DNA from 3 places in the Ruegeria sp. CG11 genome. Region 1 is predicted to be linked to each of the others. Evidence: riboswitches for the same ligand, from Rfam matches in the RefSeq annotation. Region 1 holds a riboswitch; each other region holds the start of a gene.
What was found. A riboswitch is a leader RNA that binds a small molecule or an ion and turns the genes downstream of it on or off. The one in region 1 is predicted to bind cobalamin.
Positions count from the first base shown of each region.

Region 1 (3,237 bases):
CATGTCCATCAGGTCCAGCACCCGCCCGCGATCGGCCAGGCCCAGCATTGCGCGCACTTGGTCGGCGCTGGTTTCCCCGGCCCCGTGCGAGATTGCCTGGTCCAGCAGAGAAGTTGCATCCCGCGCCGACCCCTCGGCCGCGCGGGTGATCAGCGCCAGCGCGTCATCCGCGATCTGGGCGTTCTCGGCCGCTGCGATCTTGCTGAGCAGGCCGATCATGTCCTCAGGTTCAATCCGGCGCAGGTCGAACCGCTGACAGCGGGACAACACCGTTACCGGGACTTTGCGAATCTCGGTTGTGGCGAAGATGAACTTCACATGTTCGGGCGGTTCCTCAAGCGTCTTGAGTAGCGCGTTGAACGCACTGGTCGAGAGCATGTGGACCTCGTCGATGATGTAGATCTTGTAGCGGGCAGAGGCAGCGCGATATCGGACGCTGTCGATGATCTCGCGAATATCGTTTACGCCGGTGCGGCTGGCGGCGTCCATCTCCATGACGTCGACGTGGCGGCCCTCCATGATGGCCACGCAATGTTCGCACTGGCCGCAGGGTTCGGTGGTCGGCTTGCCCTCGCCATCTGGACCGATGCAGTTCATGCCTTTGGCGATGATCCGCGCCGTAGTGGTTTTGCCGGTGCCGCGAATGCCGGTCATGATGAAGGCCTGCGCGATCCGGTCGGCCTCGAACGCATTTTTCAGCGTGCGCACCATGGCGTCCTGGCCAACGAGGTCAGCAAAGGTTTCCGGGCGGTATTTGCGGGCAAGAACCTGATAGGCGGGGCTGGGCGTGTCGTTCATGTCTGCTCTGTCGGATTCGGGTTCCGATCCAGCGTAGAGACCCCCGCCGCCCGCGTCCACATCCCGCTTGGCGAATTTCCGTTTGCGTCGCAGTTTATGTACCATAGACGCGTAGGTAGGAGGGCTATCGCTTGAGACTGTTTGCAATTCATCCCGTGCAGGTGGGGAACGGTACGGTTGCCCTCTCGCCGCTGCCGGGGCGTGCGGGCAATTACCTGCAAGATCTTGGCGTCGTTCGAGACTGGCAGCCCGATCTGGTGATTTCCATGACCACTGAAGGTGAGATGCTGCAGGAGGGTGCCGCCGGATTCGGCGACGATCTGCGCGCCGCGGCAATCGGCTGGGCGCATCTGCCGGTCATGGATTTTGGTGCGCCGCCGCCTGAGGTGCAGGCCGCATGGCCCGAGGTCAGCGCGGTGGCGGCACAGGTTCTGGCCCGCGGAGGGCGGGTGTTGGTACATTGCCGGGGCGGTTGCGGGCGGTCCGGGATGATTGCCCTGCGCCTTATGGTCGAACACGGCGAACGCCCCGAGGCAGCGCTGAAACGCCTGCGCGCCGTGCGGCCCTGCGCCGTTGAGACCGACGGCCAGTTGGAGTGGGCCGCACAGGCGTCCGGCACCCGGCCATACAACTAGTTCATAGCGCCGCGTGCCGTTCCGGCTGCGCAACGGGGCTTTGCGCAATCACCGAGGCTTCGAGCATCGCGCAGGGCGGTGTCGGCAGTAGCTTGGCCGGGCGGGTCGTGAATTCAAGGCCGAACATCATATCCGCATAATCGTCCAGCGTTTCGATCGCGGTATCGACATCGGTTCCGCAAAACACGCGAATCTGATCCGCCTGCGCGCGAAACCGTGCAAAACAGCCCTGCGCGCAATGGGTCAGTTCGCTGCTGCCCTCAACTTCGAAATCCGGGGTGGTCGCAGGTGCGGCGGCCTCCATCGCCTGCACGACTGCGCGGGCCATCTGTGCCAGAGCAGGGCAGGTTTTGCCGGTTTTCTGGCAAACGGTTGCGGTGAATTGATGTGTCTTCGTCTTCCAGATCATGGTGCGCCCTCCGCGCGCAGGACGGGGGCGTAGAACAGGTGTGACAGCGTGCTGACGACCTGCCCGGACACCCCGCCCGAGTTTCGGTTTTGCTTCGATGGCAGGTCTCCTGACTTGCGGGTCATCGCTTTGCCGACCTTCCCAGCCTTGCGGCCAGTGGTGTTTCGGCATTGCTCACCGCTTACAGTTGCGGGGGCAGTCGCGGCCTTGGTTCGTTCCGGCATAACCGGGCAGAACCGCACCGTGTTCCCTTTTCATCCCGCCCCGGGACCGGGGACGAGAACCATCACCGCATCGCTAGCTGGTGCGGGCGGCCCGAGTCAAGCGGGCAATTTGCGCGGCCAAGTGGACGTGTGGTCATGTTCGGGCGCTGTTGACTTGTGGCGAGAATCACGGCGGACTGGAGGAAGTGAACTGATCGGTTCAAAAACCCGGAGGCCGCCCCATGCTGGACGCTGCACAGACTGTATCGACCGAGGATTTCCGGTTTCCGTCAGGCGCTGGAACCCTGTCCGCACGCCTGTATCTGCCGACGGTGGCTCCTAGAGTGGTCGTGGTCATTCACGGCGCAACTGGCGTGCCGCGGGATTACTATCAGCATTTTGCCCGCTGGCTGGCTGAGGTACAGGGGATGGTCTGTCTGACCTATGACTACAGCGATTTTGGTCATTCTTTGCGCGGGCCGTTGCGGGCATCGCGGGTCAAGATGGCCGACTGGGCTTTGATCGACATGCCCGCCGCGCGGGCCGAGATGCGGCGCAGGTTTCCCGATGCGCAGCAGTGGAGCATCGGTCATTCCGTCGGCGGGATGCTTGGGCCAATACAACCTGACATCGATCAGATCGACCGTATGATCTGCGTCTGTTCCGGGCCCGTGACGGTGTCGGATCACCCCTGGCCCTATCGGGCGCTGGCTTTGCTGTTCTGGTACGGCCATGCGCCCTTGGCGGTAAAAGCCTTGGGGTATCTTCCGGGCAAGGCGCTGGGGTTCGGGGCAGATCTGCCTGCATCGGTCTATTGGCAGTGGCGACGGTGGTGTACTGCGCCGCGCAACTATCTGCCCGAGATCGGGGTCACTCTGCCTGAAGCGCGCTGGGCGCAGTCAGAGACGCCTGTGGATCTGTTCACCTTCGAGGATGACGATCTTGTGCCACCAGCGGCAGTCTGGCGGCTGGCTGATTTGTATGGGTCGCTCGCGCGGCGTCATCTGTTGTCACCCGGTGAATTCGGCCTGCCCGGCGTTGGCCATATCGGTGCCTTCGCGCGCCGCAACGCTGCCGTTTGGCCGCGACTGATTGCATGACACTGCCGCTTCCGGCGTTCTGTATTCGCTATGAGGAAGAAGTGAGAGGTTGGACATCGACCCAAGCGGGGCTCGTTGTGGCTGCTTCCTTC
Region 1 covers NZ_JBQFRE010000011.1:98,703-101,939, reverse strand. The annotation lists gene ACR0KW_RS18490 (DNA polymerase III subunit gamma/tau) at 1-798, opposite strand, end outside; gene ACR0KW_RS18485 (protein-tyrosine phosphatase family protein) at 930-1,433, shown strand; gene ACR0KW_RS18480 (hypothetical protein) at 1,435-1,842, opposite strand; gene ACR0KW_RS18475 (hypothetical protein) at 1,839-1,967, opposite strand; cobalamin riboswitch at 1,925-2,145, opposite strand; gene ACR0KW_RS18470 (alpha/beta hydrolase family protein) at 2,288-3,145, shown strand; RNA gene ffs (signal recognition particle sRNA small type) at 3,185-3,237, opposite strand, start outside.

Region 2 (3,237 bases), on a different contig from region 1:
TGGTCCTGCAGGAACTTGAACGTATCCGCTGCGCCATTGCCGGTCTGATAGTCCAGCAGCACCAGGAATTCCGGGTTTGCGGCGGCAACGGCCTCCCACGAGGTACGGCCCCAGCTGGTGTCCATGTCATGGGTGACGTTCTCACCGCCCGCAGCTGCGATCATCGCGTCGGGGATGGCGAATTTGCCAGCGGTGAAGGGCGCGTCCGCCGGGCCGTCCAGTAGGAAGACACGGGGTTTGGCCAGATCGGTGGTCTGCGCTTCGATCGCAGCGAGTTCCTGTTTCCAGCTGTCCACCAGCGCCTCGGCCTTGTCGTCGACATGCATCACCTTGCCCAGACGCAGCACGTCGTCGAACAGCAGGTCCATGCTGGCCTCGGGGCGTTCCTTGTCCAGATGCACGCAGCTTTCGGTCAGGATCATGGTCTTGATGCCAAAGGGCTCAAGCGTGTCGGGCGTCACATCGCCACCGGGTTTCATGCCGTAATACCAACCGGCAAAGAACAGGTCGGGTTCGACCGCGACGAGGTTTTCAACGGTCGGGTATTTCGGCGCAAGCTCGGGGATGTCGCCGCGCAGCGTGTCGAATTCGGGGCTGGTCTTGTACCAGCCGGTGATGCCTGTCAGGCCCACAATCTTGTCCTGCAGGCCCAGCGCAAAAGCCATGTCGGTCATGTTCATGTCATGCACGACCAACCGTTCGGGCTGAGTCTCAAAAACCAGTGGCGCGCCGCAATTGTCGACCGTCACCTCATGTGCAAAGGCGCCGCCTGCGAAGGCGGTGATCAGGGCCGCAGACCAGATTTGTTTCATTGGGGGGAGTTTCCTTGCTTTAGTTTGAAACGGGTGTTCTTCGGATATCCAGGGCCGGGATCACTCGGCCTTCATGCTGGAAACACAGGTAGTCGACGCCGAACGTGTCGCGCACATGCGCGGGCGTCAGAACCTCGGCCACAGGGCCAAAGCTGGTTAGGCGCGTGGATTTCATTAGTGCCACATGGGTGGCGAATTCGGGGATCATGACCAGGTCGTGCACGATCATGACCACGGTGATGCCCAGTTCGGCTACCAGCGACAGCATCCGGCCCTTGGCGTCCGGGTCCAGATGGTTGGTGGGCTCATCCAGGAACAGCAGCGACGGGTTCTGCGCCAGCGCCCGCGCGATATGGGCCCGCTGACGCTCGCCGCCGGACAGAAGGGCCATCCGTTTGCCTGCCAACGCACCCAGCCCGGTCAAGTCCAGTATCCGGTCAAGCTCGGCCGCGTGAGCATCAGCAGATCGGTCGGAGCGGATCGGGATCTGACCCAGCGCAACGTAATCGCGCAGCAGCAACCGACCGTCGGGAAACTCTTGCTGGCTGACCACGGCGATCATGCGCGCGCGTTCTGATGCGGACATCTGTTTAAGGCTGCGCCCGTTGATCAGGACATCCCCCAGAACCATCTCGGCAGCACCGCACAGAAGGTTCAGAAGCGTTGTTTTCCCTGCCCCGTTCGGCCCGGCAATGGCCAGGATTGCGCCCTTGTCCAGTTCGAACGAAGCGCCCTGCAGCAGGGCGTCGCCGTTGAGCGCAAAGTACTCCAGGTCACGTGCGACCAGAAACGCGGGGTTTGTCATGGGTGCTCCTCCACGTTCAGGCAGGGCATACGGGACAGGGTTTTGGTGAACAATGCGCGCGGACGGTCGGTGGCATTGGTCCAGCCGTCGGCGCTGTCGTGGAATTGCCGTGCAAACTCGGCAACTGCGTTGATGTCGCGTTCTGATTGAATATCACCGAACAGGTACTGCGCTTTGCCAACAGCCTGAAATCCAACAGTTGTCGGCCTTTCGCATCCCGCCATGCAATCGACAGTCCTCACCGCAAAGCCCGCAGGCAGATTGCCCTCCAACGCGGTGCGCAAGGCATCAGCATTCTCTGGCCCCTTGCAGGTCTCGCAGATCAGAAGGAAATGATCAGGTGTTTCCGGCATTGCCCGCTCCGCTCGTTTTCAAACGCGCAGAGAAGGTGCCAATCATAGGAACACGTGTCAGACGTGTCATCATAGCCTCCTTCCAGGACGCCCCGCCCCGGGTTGGTTGAACATATGATGGCAGGTCTCCTGACTTGCGGGTCGATGCTTGGCCATCCTTCCCGGCCCAAAAGGCCAGTGGGTGTATGGCGTCGCTCACCGCTTACAGTTGCGGGGGCAGTCACGGAGTTGGCCAATTGACAGGGCCGCACCGTATTCCCTTTTCATCCCCTTTTTGGGGGAACCATCACCAGATTGACTGCCCGAGATGGCCCGATGCGTCAATCATAAATTTGATTCTTGGAGGTTTGTTTTCCGGCGCAGCCCTACAGCGACCGAGCGCCCTGCAAAGACGACATCTGCAGAAACCCACTGGAATGATCCGGGCAGAGCGATAGAGTCCAACCATGCGATATTGGCTTCCCCTTGCGACGATTCTGGCGTTGGTCCTGTGCGGCCAATCTGCAGCTGTAGCCCAGGGGGTTGCGTTGGATTGGTCCGATCTGCCGGATCCGTCCGTTCAGGTCTTCGACGACCCGTATCGCGATCTAAGCCCCGAACAGTTCGACGACGTGCTTTTCGCCGTACGCCTGCGCGGCAGGCTGCATCAGGATGTGGGCAGCCCCGAAGAACGGCTGAAATGGCAGGAGCTTTTGGTTGAGACTGAGGACGCCCTGGCGTCGGATGGAATCGATATCGACTGGCTGCTGGACCAGCGGCATGTCGTGGCCCAGAACCGAGAGCGGGCCGGGACTGCAGGAAACCCCGAATTCGACGGTCAGACTGTGACGCTGGCAGGGTTTGCCATTCCGGCGCCACCCGATGCGGATGGCAATGCCATAGCTTATCTGGTGCCTCAGCGTGGGATGTGCAGCCACATGCCGCCGCCGCCGCCCAATCAGATGATCCGGGTGCAGCTGAATGAGGACTGGGCGCCCAGCTATGTCCACGAGCCGGTCCGACTGACCGGAAAGCTGACCATCGATCCTTCAGAGCAGAACATGATGGTGGTGGATGGTCTCTTGCCCATGCGTGCGACATTCCGACTGGAGGCAGATAGCGTTGAAACCCTTGAAATACAGGGCGAACAGCCGGAGCGGACGCAAAGCATCGCCGATCGTATCCGCGCCGCAGGCAACCGCAAGACCGGCGGGGCGAAGGTGTCTGAATGACGCGACCGCCGGATCGGCCCCCCGGAATGGCATACAGATTGGTTCCCGAAAGAAAC
Region 2 covers NZ_JBQFRE010000004.1:125,012-128,248, reverse strand. The annotation lists gene ACR0KW_RS11940 (ABC transporter substrate-binding protein) at 1-812, opposite strand, end outside; gene ACR0KW_RS11935 (ABC transporter ATP-binding protein) at 832-1,617, opposite strand; gene ACR0KW_RS11930 (DUF1636 family protein) at 1,614-1,970, opposite strand; cobalamin riboswitch at 2,073-2,273, opposite strand; gene ACR0KW_RS11925 (DUF3299 domain-containing protein) at 2,417-3,181, shown strand.
Region 2: another riboswitch for cobalamin. It lies ahead of ACR0KW_RS11930 (DUF1636 family protein); the one in region 1 lies ahead of ACR0KW_RS18480 (hypothetical protein).

Region 3 (3,237 bases), on a different contig from region 1:
CGGCTTCTTTGATGTCGTCATGCTCGGCGATGACCACCAGACGCGAGCGGCGCTCTTCACCGGGCTCCCACGGACGGTCATATTGGTGACGGACACGGGCGCCAACAGCCTGCACGAGCAGACGCATCGGTTTGCCTTCGACGGCGGCATAGCCTTTGACGCGCAGGATGTTCAGCTCATTGGCCAGACGTTCGATCTTGGCGACTAGATCGGCGGGATCGGTCTGTTCCGGCAGCTCGACGATGATGCTTTCGAAATCGTCATGCTCGTGATCGTGGTGGCCGTCGTGATGCGAGGGGCGCGCATCCATGTCATCCTCGGCTGCGGCTTCCAGACCCAGAACGACCCGCACGTCCACGGCGCCTTCAGCAACCTCGACCATGGGCAGGGGGCGTGGGGCCTCGGCGGCGATGATTTCCTTGGCTTTGGCCACACCTTCGGGACCAGCCAGATCGGGCTTGGTCAGCAGGATGATGTCGGCGCAGGAGATCTGGTCTTCGAACACCTCGGACAGGGGTGTTTCGTGGTCGATCGAGTCATCGGCCAGGCGCTGGGCGTCAACGGCCTCGACATTGGGGGCAAAACGACCTGCGGCGACGGCCTCGGCATCGGCCAGAGCGATCACGCCATCCACGGTGATCTTTGACCGGATATCCGGCCAGTCGAACGCTTTCAGCAGCGGCTTGGGCAGGGCGAGGCCGGAGGTTTCGATCAGGATGTGATCCGGGCGCGGCTCCAGCGCCATCAGTGCCTCGATGGTCGGAATGAAATCATCTGCCACGGTGCAGCATATGCAGCCGTTTGCCAGCTCCATGATGTTTTCTGCCGGGCAATCCGGGATGGCGCAGGATTTCAGGATGTCGCCGTCTACGCCCACATCGCCAAATTCGTTGACGACCACGGCCAGACGCTTGCCCTGCGGGTTCTGCATCAGGTGCTTGACCAGAGTGGTCTTGCCCGAACCCAGAAAGCCGGTGATCACAGTAACGGGGAGTTTCTCGAGGTTGCTCATTTCAGGGCTCCAATCGGGGGAATACGGGCCGCACAGTTTTTGCGGAAATGTTCGGGGCGCTCGCGCCATTTGACCAAGCCGTCCTCAGTCGCGAGGTACTTGGTGGCACCTTCGACAATGGTTTCGACATGGTCGTTTTCGTTGAGGTGTTCGTAGACAAAGGTCCAACGACCCGGACCACCGCGCAGCACGATGGAACAGCCTTCGTCACAGTTCGACAGGCATTCCACGGCTTTCAGCGTGATGCCCTCGGGCAGATCCGCCTGTTCCAATGCTTTGTGAAGCAAGGTTCCGGGCCGTTGCGCGTCGTCCTCGACGGGCAGGCCGCGGCGGCACGTGGTACAGACCAGCAGCTCGACTGGTGCGGTCACGGTCATGTCTCTCATCCCCCCAAATCCTCATTGCGGGGGACGGGGTTTCATGCGGGCCACGTGTTGCGACATGGACCCGACACCGGAACACCCCGCCCGGTTTCATCTTCGGGTGCTGGCAGGTCTCCCGGCTTGCGGATGTCAGAGGCGGGCCTCTGTCGGATGTCCCGCCTTCCCGGCCTTTTGGGCCAGTGGCTTTGGGCACCCTCTCCGGTCACGGTCGCGGGGGCGGCTGCGTTTGACGGATAACCGCTGACGCATTCCCTTTTCATCCATCCGGGGATGGACACCAACGCAAGCGACATGCGGCACGGGCAGGGGGGTTGTCAAGCGTGAGACATGGAAGGAAACGCCCAAGGACGGAAAAGCGACCAGCCTATGTCAATCAGCGGCATCGGTTGCCAGCCGATCCCGCAACCAGGCGCAAAACAATCCCGCTGCCGCCGTTGGCTGCGCAGCCCTCTGGGCGCTGACCAGGTAATGGGATTGGGCAAAGGGAATCGCCGGACCTGCAATCGCAATCGGCGCGCCCTGCCGGATTGCGTTTACTGCGAACCGCTCCAGGATCGTTGCATATCCCGCACCGGCCATCACGAGTTGCAGCGCCGCCACTGTCGTATCCACCGAATGTCGAGGTGGCTGGTCGGGGGGCGCAGTGCCGTTGGCCTGAAAATACCGCGCCCAGTTGTCCTCGTACCCGAGGATGTGAATCAGCGGACCGTTGTTCAGTATTGGCGAGCCGTCCCCGGCGCGGCAGACTGGAACCAGCCTTTCATCGGTAAGTTTTTCGGACCGCACCCCCGGCCAGTCGCCATAACCCAACCGGATTTCCACATCCACATCGCCGGGCGTCCCACTGTCGTTCCAGATGTGCGAGACCAGACGGACAGGGATATCCGGATGCCGGGCAGAGAAGTCTGGCAGTTCAGCGGCCACCCAGTAGGTCGCCGTCGAAATCGCAGCCCGGATCGTCAGGGTCTGACGTGAGGCCGGGCCAAACAGGCTGTTGGTAGACAGCGCGATATCTGACAACGCTCGCCGCACCGTCAGCGAATAGGACTGCCCCAGCTCGGTCAACTCCAGTCGCCGTGCATTTCGGGTGAACAGCTTTTGCCCCAGCTCGGCCTCGAGGGACCGAATATGCAGCGAAACCGCTGTCTGCGTCAGGCCAAGCTCTTGCGCGGTTGTGGTGAAATTCAGATGGCGCGCGGCGGATTCAAAACTGCGTAGCCATGCGGGGTTTGGAAGGCGATCCATCTATCACCAAAAAATTTTGCCCATAACTAGCTTTATTATTCATTTTTGTTTCCGGCAGGCAACAGGTTTACTCGGCGCAAACAGCGACCTTCGGGAGGGTAATATGAAAGTCGGATTTATCGGATTGGGAAATGTCGGTGGGAAGCTGTCCGGCTCGCTGCTGCGCAACGGAATTGATCTGACTGTTCATGACCTCAACCCCGATCTGGTGGCAGAATTTGTGGCCCAAGGCGCCAAAGCAGCCGAAAACCCGGCGCAGATGATGCGGGATTGCGATGCGGTCATCACTTGTCTGCCGTCCCCCGCCGCCTCGAATGCCGTGATGCAGCAGATGCTGCCTGAGGTCGGCCCGGGCAAAATCTGGATGGAGATGTCGACCACCGACGAGGCCGAGGTCAAACGTCTGGGTGCGATGGTGATCGAACGCGGCGGCGCCGCCGTCGATTGCCCCGTGTCCGGTGGGTGCCACCGGGCGGCGACCGGCAATATTTCGATCTTTGCCGGCTGCGACCGTGCAACCTTCGAGCGGATTTTGCCGTTTCTGACCACGATGGGCCGCCGTGTGCTGCATACCGGGGAACTGGGCACAGCCTCGGT
Region 3 covers NZ_JBQFRE010000002.1:5,324-8,560, reverse strand. The annotation lists gene cobW (cobalamin biosynthesis protein CobW) at 1-1,012, opposite strand, end outside; gene ACR0KW_RS06100 (DUF1636 family protein) at 1,009-1,389, opposite strand; cobalamin riboswitch at 1,484-1,692, opposite strand; gene ACR0KW_RS06095 (LysR substrate-binding domain-containing protein) at 1,765-2,640, opposite strand; gene ACR0KW_RS06090 (NAD(P)-dependent oxidoreductase) at 2,744-3,237, shown strand, end outside.
Region 3: another riboswitch for cobalamin. It lies ahead of ACR0KW_RS06100 (DUF1636 family protein); the one in region 1 lies ahead of ACR0KW_RS18480 (hypothetical protein).